2 regions of the Acidovorax sp. GW821-FHT10A04 genome follow, and region 2 is predicted to be linked to the other one. Evidence: predicted binding sites of a transcription regulator. Region 2 holds the regulator's gene; the other holds the start of a gene.

Region 1 (4,580 bases), on a different contig from region 2:
GTCCGGCACCGGCACACACACCAATGAAGGATGACAGACATGAATCTATTCGCGCTCATGCGGCAGTTCACCATTCGGTTCCGAATGCTGGGCGCCATTGCCGTGGTGCTGGGGCTGCTGGGCCTGCTCGGAGGGGCCGGCATGCTGGGCATGTTCCGCATTGCGGCGCTCAGCGAGGACTTCATGTCCCACTCGTTTGCCGAAGTCGGCCACATGGCCGAGCTGCGCGGCGAAATGGGCACCATTCGCCAGCTCGAGAAGGACATGATCATCGGCTACGAGAAGCCCGAGGTCGTGAAGGCGGCACACGCCAAGTGGCTGGCCAGCCAGGACAAGGCCAAGAAGGTCGCGGCCCAGCTGCTCGAAGGGCCTGAGGACGCAAACAACCCGGTGGTGCGCGACATCATCAAGCGCCTGGACAGCTACCGCGAGCAGTTCGCGCATGTGGCGCGCCAGCTCGAAGCCGGCGGCTACGACACGGCCACCATCGCCAACCGCATGAGCGGCAAGGCCGTGGCCGAGTTCGACCAGGCCGACAAGCTCATGGTGCAGCTCGACACGGTGCTGCGCGCCGACGTGACCCAGGCCGTGGAACAACAGGGCAAGGTGACCAGCCAGACCAAGTGGCTGTTCGTGCTGGCCGTGCTGATCACCGTGGTGGTGGTGGTGCCGCTGACGCTGTTGAACATGATCTCCATCTGCAACCCGCTGGCCGATGCGCGCCGCATGGCGCAGGCGATTGCCGGGGGCGACCTGTCGCAGCCCATCGTGGCCGACGGCAAGGACGAGGTGGCCGACCTGCAGCGCGCGCTGGGCGACATGCAGCAGGGCCTGGGCGCGCTGGTGGCGCAGGTGCGCGATGCCAGCGGCAACATCGCCACGGCCAGCCAGGAGATCGCCACCGGCAACCAGGACCTGTCGCAGCGCACCGAGCAGACGGCCAGCAACGCGCAGGAGGCCGTGGCCTCGCTGTCGCAGCTGACCTCCACCGTGCAGCAGACGGCATCGTCCTCGCAGATGGCCAACCAGCTGGCGGCGTCGGCCTCCAACACCGCCACGCGCGGTGGCTCGGTGGTGCAGCAGGCCGTGGCCAGCATGCAGGAGATCTCGGCATCGAGCCGCAAGATCGGCGACATCATCGGCCTGATCGACTCCATCGCCTTCCAGACCAACATCCTGGCGCTGAATGCGGCCGTGGAAGCCGCCCGTGCGGGCGAGCAGGGCCGTGGCTTTGCCGTGGTGGCGTCGGAAGTGCGCAGCCTGGCCCAGCGCTCGGCGGCAGCAGCCAGCGACATCAAGGGCCTGATCCACAACAGCGTGACCGCCGTGGACGGCGGCGTGCGCCACGTGGAAGACGCGGGCACGGCCATGAAGGAGATCGTGGCCAGCGTGCAGCGCGTGGGTGACATCATCGGCGAGATCACGGCGGCGGCCACCGAGCAGTCGGCCGGCATCGGCCAGGTGAACCAGTCGGTGGGCGAGATCGACCGCATGACGCAGCAGAACGCGGCGCTGGTGGAAGAGTCCGCCGCGGCGGCCGAGTCGCTGCGCGAACAGGCGGCGCGCCTGTCGGAGGTGGTGCAGCAGTTCCAGCTCGCCGAGTCGATGGGCCATGGCGGCCATGGTGGCGGCCCGGTGGCACAGCCGCAGCGCCCTGCAGCGCTGCGCGCGCCCGCGGCCTCGCGCCAGCTGCTGGCACGCTGACGCAGCCCCACGGCTGCCGCCAGGGCAAGGCCCCGCACGCTTCGGCGAGCGGGGCCTTTTTCATGGGGCTTTCATTGACCTGCGTCAGGTCGGCCCGGGCACCGGCATGGCACCCTTGGGTCCATGGAAATTTTGGGAGCAAGGCCATGCCTCATGCCAGTGTGCGGACCATCCGCGACGAGCATGCGTCGCTGGCAGCGGTGCTGCGCTCGCTGCAGCTGATGCTGGACCGGGGGCCGGCCGATGCACCGGCGGCGTTCTTCGACGTGATGCGCGCGATGCTGTTCTATATCGACGAATTCCCGGAGAAGCAGCACCACCCCAAGGAATCGCAGTGGCTGTTTCCGTGCGTGGCCGAGCGCGCGCCCGAGGCGGCGGCGGCCATTGCGCAGCTCGAGCGCGAGCATGCGGGCGGCGAGGCCGCGGTGCGCGAACTGCAGCACCTGCTGCTGGCCTGGGAGCTGCTGGGAGAAACGCGGCGCAGCGCCTTCGAGGAGGCCCTGCAGCGCTACGTGGCCTTCTACCTGGAGCACATGCGGATCGAGGAAACCGTGGTGCTGCCCGCGGCCCATGCGCACCTGGAGGCGCAGGACTGGGCGGCCGTGGATGCGGCGTTTGCCAGCAACGCCAACCCGCTGGCGCAGGGGCCGGCCCGCGATGGGGCCTATGACCGCCTGTTCACCCGCATCGTGATGCGGGCCCCCCATCCCATAGGACTGGGGTAGGTCGGATTCACGCCGACTGGAGGGTCGGGTAGTCGGTATAGCCCTTTTCGCCGCCGCCGTAGAAGGTGCTCTGGTCCCAGGCGTTGAGCGGGGCCTTCTTGCGCAGGCGCTCCACCAGGTCGGGGTTGGCGATGTACAGCTTGCCGAAGGCCACGATGTCGGCTGAGCCGTCGGCCACGGCCTGCTCGGCCAGGCCGGCGTCGTAGGCGTTGTTGGTCATCCAGGCACCCTTGCCGCCGGCTGCGCGGTAGGCGGCCTTGAGGGCGGCGTAGTCGAAGGGGCGGTCGGGCAGCTCGCGCGGGCCGCCGGTGGCGCCTTCGATCACATGGATGTAGGCCAGGCCCAGCGGGGCGAGCTGGCGCACCACGTAGTCGAACAGGGGCTGCGGGTCCGCGTCCACGATGTCGTTGGCAGGCGTGACGGGCGACAGGCGGATGCCGACCTTGCCGCCGCCCACGGCGTCGACCGCGGCGCGCGTGGCTTCGAGCAGCAGGCGGGCGCGGTTCTCGATGCTGCCGCCGTAGTCGTCGGTGCGCTGGTTGGCACCGGTCTTGAGGAACTGGTCGAGCAGGTAGCCGTTGGCGCCGTGGATCTCCACGCCATCGAAGCCGGCGGTCTCCACGGCATTGCGGGCGGCGGCGGCGTAGGCGTGCACGATGCCGGGCAGTTCCGAGGCGTCGAGCGCGCGCGGCTGCGAGGTGGGCGCGAAGCTGCCCTTGCCGGTCTCACGGTCGATCAGGTAGGTCTTGGACTTGGCGATGAGGGCCGAGGGCGCCACGGGCGCGCCGCCATCGGGCTGCAGGTCGTTGTGCGAGATGCGGCCCACGTGCCACAGCTGGGTCACGATCTTGCCGCCGGCCTCGTGCACGGCGCTGGTGACCTTCTTCCAGGCATCGAGCTGCTCGGTGCCGTACAGGCCCGGCACGTCGGCATAGCCCTGGCCCTGGTGGCTGATGGCCGTGGCCTCGGTGATCAGCAGGCCGGCGCTCGCGCGCTGTGCGTAGTAGGTGGCCGTGATCTCGGCCGGCACGGCATTGGGTGCGCGGTTGCGCGTGAGCGGCGCCATGGCGATGCGGTTGGCCAGGTGGATGTCACCGACCTGGATGGGATCGAAAAGCGAAGGTGTGGACATGCGGTGGTACTTTCTTTCGTGTTGGAGGAAGGCCGCGGAGGCCGGGAAAGATGGACAAGCCTAGTCGCAAATCGTGAAGCCTGCAGTGGACCGCTGTAACCAAGGGCAAGGAATTTGTGCTATTTCCGGGCGCCCGGGGCGACAGCCTGGCGATGCCCTGCGCGGCACAATGGTCGCCATGAGCAACGACGTTCCAGCGCCTTCTTCCCACCTGCTGCGCAACGGCCTGTGGCTGGCGGTGGCCCTGTCGATGGGGGCGGCCGTCTCGCTGGGCATCACGCGCTTTGCCTACGCGCTGCTGCTGCCGCCGATGCGCGCCGACCTGGCCTGGTCGTACACGCTGGCCGGCGCCATGAACACCGTGAACGCGCTGGGCTACCTGCTGGGTGCGTTGGCCACGCCGATGCTGCTGCGCCGGCTGGCGCCCGGCACGCTGCTCGTGGCGGGCTCCGTGCTGGCCACCGTGTTCATGGGGCTGTGCGGCTTTTTCGTGGAGGCCGCCCCGCTGCTGCTGCAGCGCCTGCTGGCGGGGGTGGCGAGCGCGCTGGTCTTCGTCTGCGGCGGCCTGCTCGCGGCGCGGCTGGGGGCGCAGCAGCCGGGGCGCAGCGGGCTGCTGCTGGGCCTGTACTACGGCGGCACGGGCTGGGGCATCAGCCTGTCGGCGGTGCTGGTGCCGGCGGTGCTGGCCACCGCACCGGGCCCGCACCCCTGGGCCTGGGCCTGGTGGGCCCTGGCCCTGGCCTGCGTGGCGGCCACGCTGGTGCTGCTGTGGCCGGCGCGGGCGCTGCAGGCCCTGGCGGCACCGGTTGCCGCCGCATCCTCGGCGCAGGCGGCGACCGGTGGCATGCGCTGGGCGCCCTTTGCCCCGGCGCTGCTGGGCTATGGCCTGTTCGGCGTGGGCTATATCGGCTACATGACCTTCGTGGTGGCGCTGCTGCGCGAGCAGGGCGCCAGCGGCACGGCCGTGACCTGGTTCTATGCGCTGCTGGGCCTGGCGGTGGTGCTGTCCTCGCGCATCT
Region 2 (4,580 bases):
GGCTGCGGCCATCAACCAGCCTGCGGTCAAGCAAAAGCTCATCGACTTCGGCATCGAGCCGGTAGCCAGCACCCCGGCCCAGTATGCGGACCTGATCCGCACCGAGACGGACCGGTGGCACAAGCTGATCAAGGCGCAGCGCATTTCGCTCGATTGAGGAGGGAGCACGCACGCTCCCGCCAAGACCCCTGGGCCGCTGCAGGTTTGCGCCGGGCAGGGGCCATCGGGCCACTCCCCGCTACAGTGGAGCCCAGCGGTTCCGTCCGCCACGGGGAGTTTCATGCTGTCCTGCCATTCCCATCATCGTCTGGACGCGGCCATGGGCCGGCGCGCCGTGCTGGGTGCCGGCCTGGCCTTTGCCACGCTGCGCGCCTGGGCGTCCCAGGATTCGCAAGCCGAGGCCCTGCTGCGCGAGGGTGGGGTGGTGGCGGCATTCCGCCATGCCCTGGCGCCGGGTACCTTCGATCCACCGGGGTTTCGCCTGGGCGATTGCAGCACGCAACGCAACCTGAACGACCAGGGCCGTGCGCAGGCTAGGCGCACGGGTGCATGGTTCAAGGAACGCCAACTGCAGCCGGCCAGGGTGCTTTCAAGCCCCTGGTGCCGCTGCATCGACAGCGCCACGCTGGCATTCGCCGCGCCCCAGGTGTGGCCCGCGCTGGGCTCCCCGCGCGGCACGCCCGAGACCACGGGCGCCGAGCATCTGCGCGAACTGCGCCAGGCGCTGGTATCTGTATCCGAGCGCCCCGGCCGTTTCGAGGCCTGGTTCACCCACATGTTCGTGCTGTCCGACCTGGCGGGCGGCAACACCAGTTCCGGCGAGGCGCTGATCCTGCGGGTCGACCGCAGCGGCAAAGTCGAAGTGCTGGCCCGCCTGCAGGTTCCCGGCTGAAGGTTCAGCTACAGGTCTGCGAATTGACGATGCGCTTGAGCGCATCGGTATCGAGGATGCGCACGTGGCGCTGCTTGACCTCGACGATGCCGTCCTCGACGAACTTCGAGAAGGTGCGGCTCACGGTTTCGAGCTTGAGGCCCAGGTAGCTGCCGATCTCCTCGCGCGTCATGCGCAGCACCAGCTCGGACTGCGAGAAACCGCGTGCATGCAGGCGTTGCACCAGGTTCAGCAGGAAGGCCGCCAGGCGCTCCTCGGCGCGCATGCTGCCCAGCAGCAGCATGACGCCGTGCTCGCGCACGATCTCGCGGCTCATGATCTTGTGCACGTGGTGCTGCAGGGCCGTGACCTCGCGCGAGAGTTCCTCGATGCGGTCGAAGGGCATCACGCAGACCTCGGCATCCTCCAGCGCCACGGCGTCGCAGGTGTGGTGGTCGTTGACGATGCCGTCCAGCCCGATGATCTCTCCCGCCATCTGAAAGCCCGTCACTTGGTCGCGCCCATCCTCGGTGGCCACGCAGGTCTTGAAGAAGCCGGTGCGGATGGCGTACAGCGAGGTGAAGGTCTCGCCGTTGCGAAACAGCGTGCCGCCGCGCTTGACCTTGCGCCGCGTGGCCACGATCTCGTCGATGCGCTCCAACTGGGCGTCGTTCAGGCCCACGGGCATGCACAGCTCGCGCAGGTTGCAGTTGGAGCAGGCGACTTTGATGGTGAGCGGGTTCATGGGGGCAGCAGCTGTTGGGGGTTGCGAGCGGATCGCATCCGGCGAGAGGAGCGTGGTGGTGGCTGACATGAATCAAATTGTGGGCCCTGTGGGCCTCGCAACACTTGATCCAGGTCAAGGACGGGGGCGCAGGCCTGCGGCAAAGTGCATATCCAACAAGGAAACGCTCCCCATGACCGCTGTGACGCCCGAACTCCTGACCCGTTTCGACGTGCCGGGCCCCCGCTATACCTCCTACCCCACGGCCGACCGTTTCGTCGAGGCTTTTGGCGAAAGCGACTATGTGCTGGCCCTGGCCCAGCGCAAGGCGGGCACGCCGGGCAAGGCGCTGCCGCTGTCGCTGTATGTGCACATTCCGTTCTGCGAGTCGCTGTGCTACTACTGCGCCTGCAACAAGATCATCACCAAACACCACGACCGGGGCGACGTGTACCTGCGCTACCTGGCGCGCGAGGTGGAGCTGCACACGGCCCACTGCGGCACGGGCCAGGTGGTGAGCCAGCTGCACCTGGGCGGGGGCACGCCCACCTTTCTGTCGGACGACAAGCTGCGCGAGCTGATGGCGGTGCTCAAGCGCAGCTTCACGTTTGCGCCGGGCGGCGAATACTCGATCGAGGTGGACCCGCGCACCGTGACGGCCGAGCGTCTGGCGGTGCTGGCCGAGCTGGGCTTCAACCGCCTGAGCTTTGGCGTGCAGGACTTCGATGCCGACGTGCAGAAGGCCGTGCACCGCGTGCAGCCGGCCGGGCAGGTGTTCGTGCTGGTGGAGGCGGCGCGCAGCCTGGGCTTCGAGTCGGTCAACGTGGACCTGATCTACGGCCTGCCGCGGCAGACGCCCGAGTCCTTCGACCGCACGCTGGAGCAGGTCAAGGCCCTGCGGCCCGACCGCATCGCCCTGTATGCCTACGCCCACCTGCCTGAGCGCTTCAAGCCGCAGCGGCGCATCGTGCCGGCGGAGCTGCCGGCGGCGCCTTCCAAGGTGGCCATGCTCTCGCGCTCGCTGCAGCAGTTCATGGACGCCGGCTATGTGTACGTGGGCATGGACCACTTCGCGCTGCCCAGCGACGCGCTGGCCGTGGCCAAGCGCCAGGGGCGGCTGCACCGCAACTTCCAGGGCTACAGCACGCAGCCCGACTGCGACCTGATCGCCCTGGGCGTGTCGGCCATCGGCCGGGTGGGCGCCACCTACAGCCAGAACGCCAAGACCCTGGACGAGTACTACGACCTGCTGGACCAGGGCCGCCTGCCCGTGGTGCGCGGCCTGGCACTGAACCGCGACGACCTGGTGCGCCGCGCCGTCATCATGGCGCTGATGTGCCAGGGCGAGCTGCTGTTCGAGTCCATCGAGGCGGGCTGGCTGATCGATTTCAGGCGCACCTTCGCGGCCGAGCTGGAGCAACTGGCGGGCCTGCAGGAGCAGGGCCTGGTCAGCGTGACCGACGAGGGCATCTTCGTCTCGGCCATGGGCTGGTTCTTCGTGCGCGGCATCGCCATGGTGTTCGACCGCTATCTTCAAGCGGACCGCAACCGCGCCCGCTTCTCCCGGATCATCTGACCATGCTGGCCACCCTGGGCTGGACAGCGCTGCTCATGGGCCTGGCCGGCGGCCCGCACTGCCTGGCCATGTGCGCCGCGCCCTGCGCGGCGCTCGTCGGGCGGGGGGGGGACCAAGCGGTGCGCTGGGCCGGGCCGACGGGTGCCGGGCTGGAACCGCCATCGCTGGCCCTGGGCCGGCTGCTGGCCTTCCATGGCGGGCGGGTGGCGGGCTATGCGGGCATGGGTGCGGTGGCTGCCCAGGCCATGGAAAGCCTGGCCTGGCTCACGCAGCGCACGGCCGCGCTGCAGCCTGCCTGGACCTTTGCGCACCTGGGCATGGTGGCCTGGGGCCTGCTGCTCATGGTGCAGGCACGCCAGCCGGCCTGGGTTGAAGGCCTGGGCCGCTCGGTCTGGCGGCGCGTACAGCCCCTCACGGCGGGGGCGGGTGGCGTGGGCGTGGCCGGGCTGCTGTGGGCGCTGATGCCCTGCGGCCTGCTGTACTCGGCCCTGCTGGTGGCCGCGCTCAGTGGCGGGCCGGTGCAGGGCGGTGCCACCATGGCGCTGTTTGCCCTGGGCAGCGGCCTGTGGCTGGTGGGCGGGCCCTGGCTCTGGTCGCGCCTGCGCAGCCGTATCAACCAGGCCCGGGCCGACTGGGGCACCCGCGTGGCCGGGGGGCTGCTGTGCGCGGCGGCCGGCTGGGCGCTGTGGATGGACCTGGTCTACAAGCCTTCGCTGTGGTGTCGGTGATACACCGGCCACGGGGCGGGTGGGGCCTGCCGGACTGTTGTTTTGCGTGTCCTACGTGCTTGCACGGATGCGAGGGGCTCCCCGGGGCGGCAGGGTGTGCCGTTCGCTGCACGGCCTGCCCCAGGGTTTTTACCAAGAGGTAAATTGCCCCACAGCCCCCGCCGGCCTTGGGATGGGGGGTATGTCCTATGACATTGCGGGGCAAGACAAGCGTTCAGAAGTGGAGATAATGGGTGTAACCAATGGTGGCAGAAGTGCCGCCGTGTTTCCTCACGTACGTTTGAAGTGAATTCGTCCATCCTCATCGATATCCGCCAGTTGCGCATCGGCATGTACATCCAGCTCGACCTGGGCTGGATGCACCATCCGTTTCCGGTGAGCAGCTTCCGGGTGGCGTCGGCCGAACAGATCGCCACCTTGCGCGAACTGGGGCTGACCGAGGTGCGCTACGTCCCCAAGAAGAGCGACCCCGACCTGCGCGAGCTGGCATTGCCCCCGGTGGGCAGCCCCGAGGAAACACTGCCCGCCGATGCCCCTGGCGCTGCGCGGGAGGCGACGGCTCCCGCTCCGCTGGCCGCGCCATCGGACCCCGCTGCGGACGAGGCCGCTGCCCGCCGCCGCCAGCTGCTGGAGGCGCAGAACCGCGCCCTGGCCCTGTGCAACCAGCGCTTTGGCGAGGCC

Evidence for each region. The regulator FNR, encoded in region 2, switches genes on or off when oxygen is low (the NO sensors DNR and NnrR bind a similar motif). The targets are predictions, from matches to a motif close to TTGATNNNNATCAA.
Region 1: a site for FNR is predicted at 1,779-1,792, ahead of AC07PF_RS06675 (hemerythrin domain-containing protein). Genes of this name have one in related genera too.

Annotation. Positions count from the first base shown of each region.
Region 1 covers NZ_JBWKNZ010000002.1:498,124-502,703, forward strand. The annotation lists gene AC07PF_RS06670 (methyl-accepting chemotaxis protein) at 40-1,704, shown strand; gene AC07PF_RS06675 (hemerythrin domain-containing protein) at 1,851-2,429, shown strand; gene AC07PF_RS06680 (alkene reductase) at 2,437-3,561, opposite strand; gene AC07PF_RS06685 (YbfB/YjiJ family MFS transporter) at 3,740-4,580, shown strand, end outside.
Region 2 covers NZ_JBWKNZ010000006.1:188,656-193,235, reverse strand. The annotation lists gene AC07PF_RS14980 (Bug family tripartite tricarboxylate transporter substrate binding protein) at 1-157, shown strand, start outside; gene AC07PF_RS14975 (histidine phosphatase family protein) at 320-892, shown strand; gene fnr (fumarate/nitrate reduction transcriptional regulator Fnr) at 897-1,616, opposite strand; gene hemN (oxygen-independent coproporphyrinogen III oxidase) at 1,789-3,171, shown strand; gene AC07PF_RS14960 (sulfite exporter TauE/SafE family protein) at 3,174-3,899, shown strand; gene AC07PF_RS14955 (cyclic di-GMP phosphodiesterase) at 4,185-4,580, shown strand, end outside.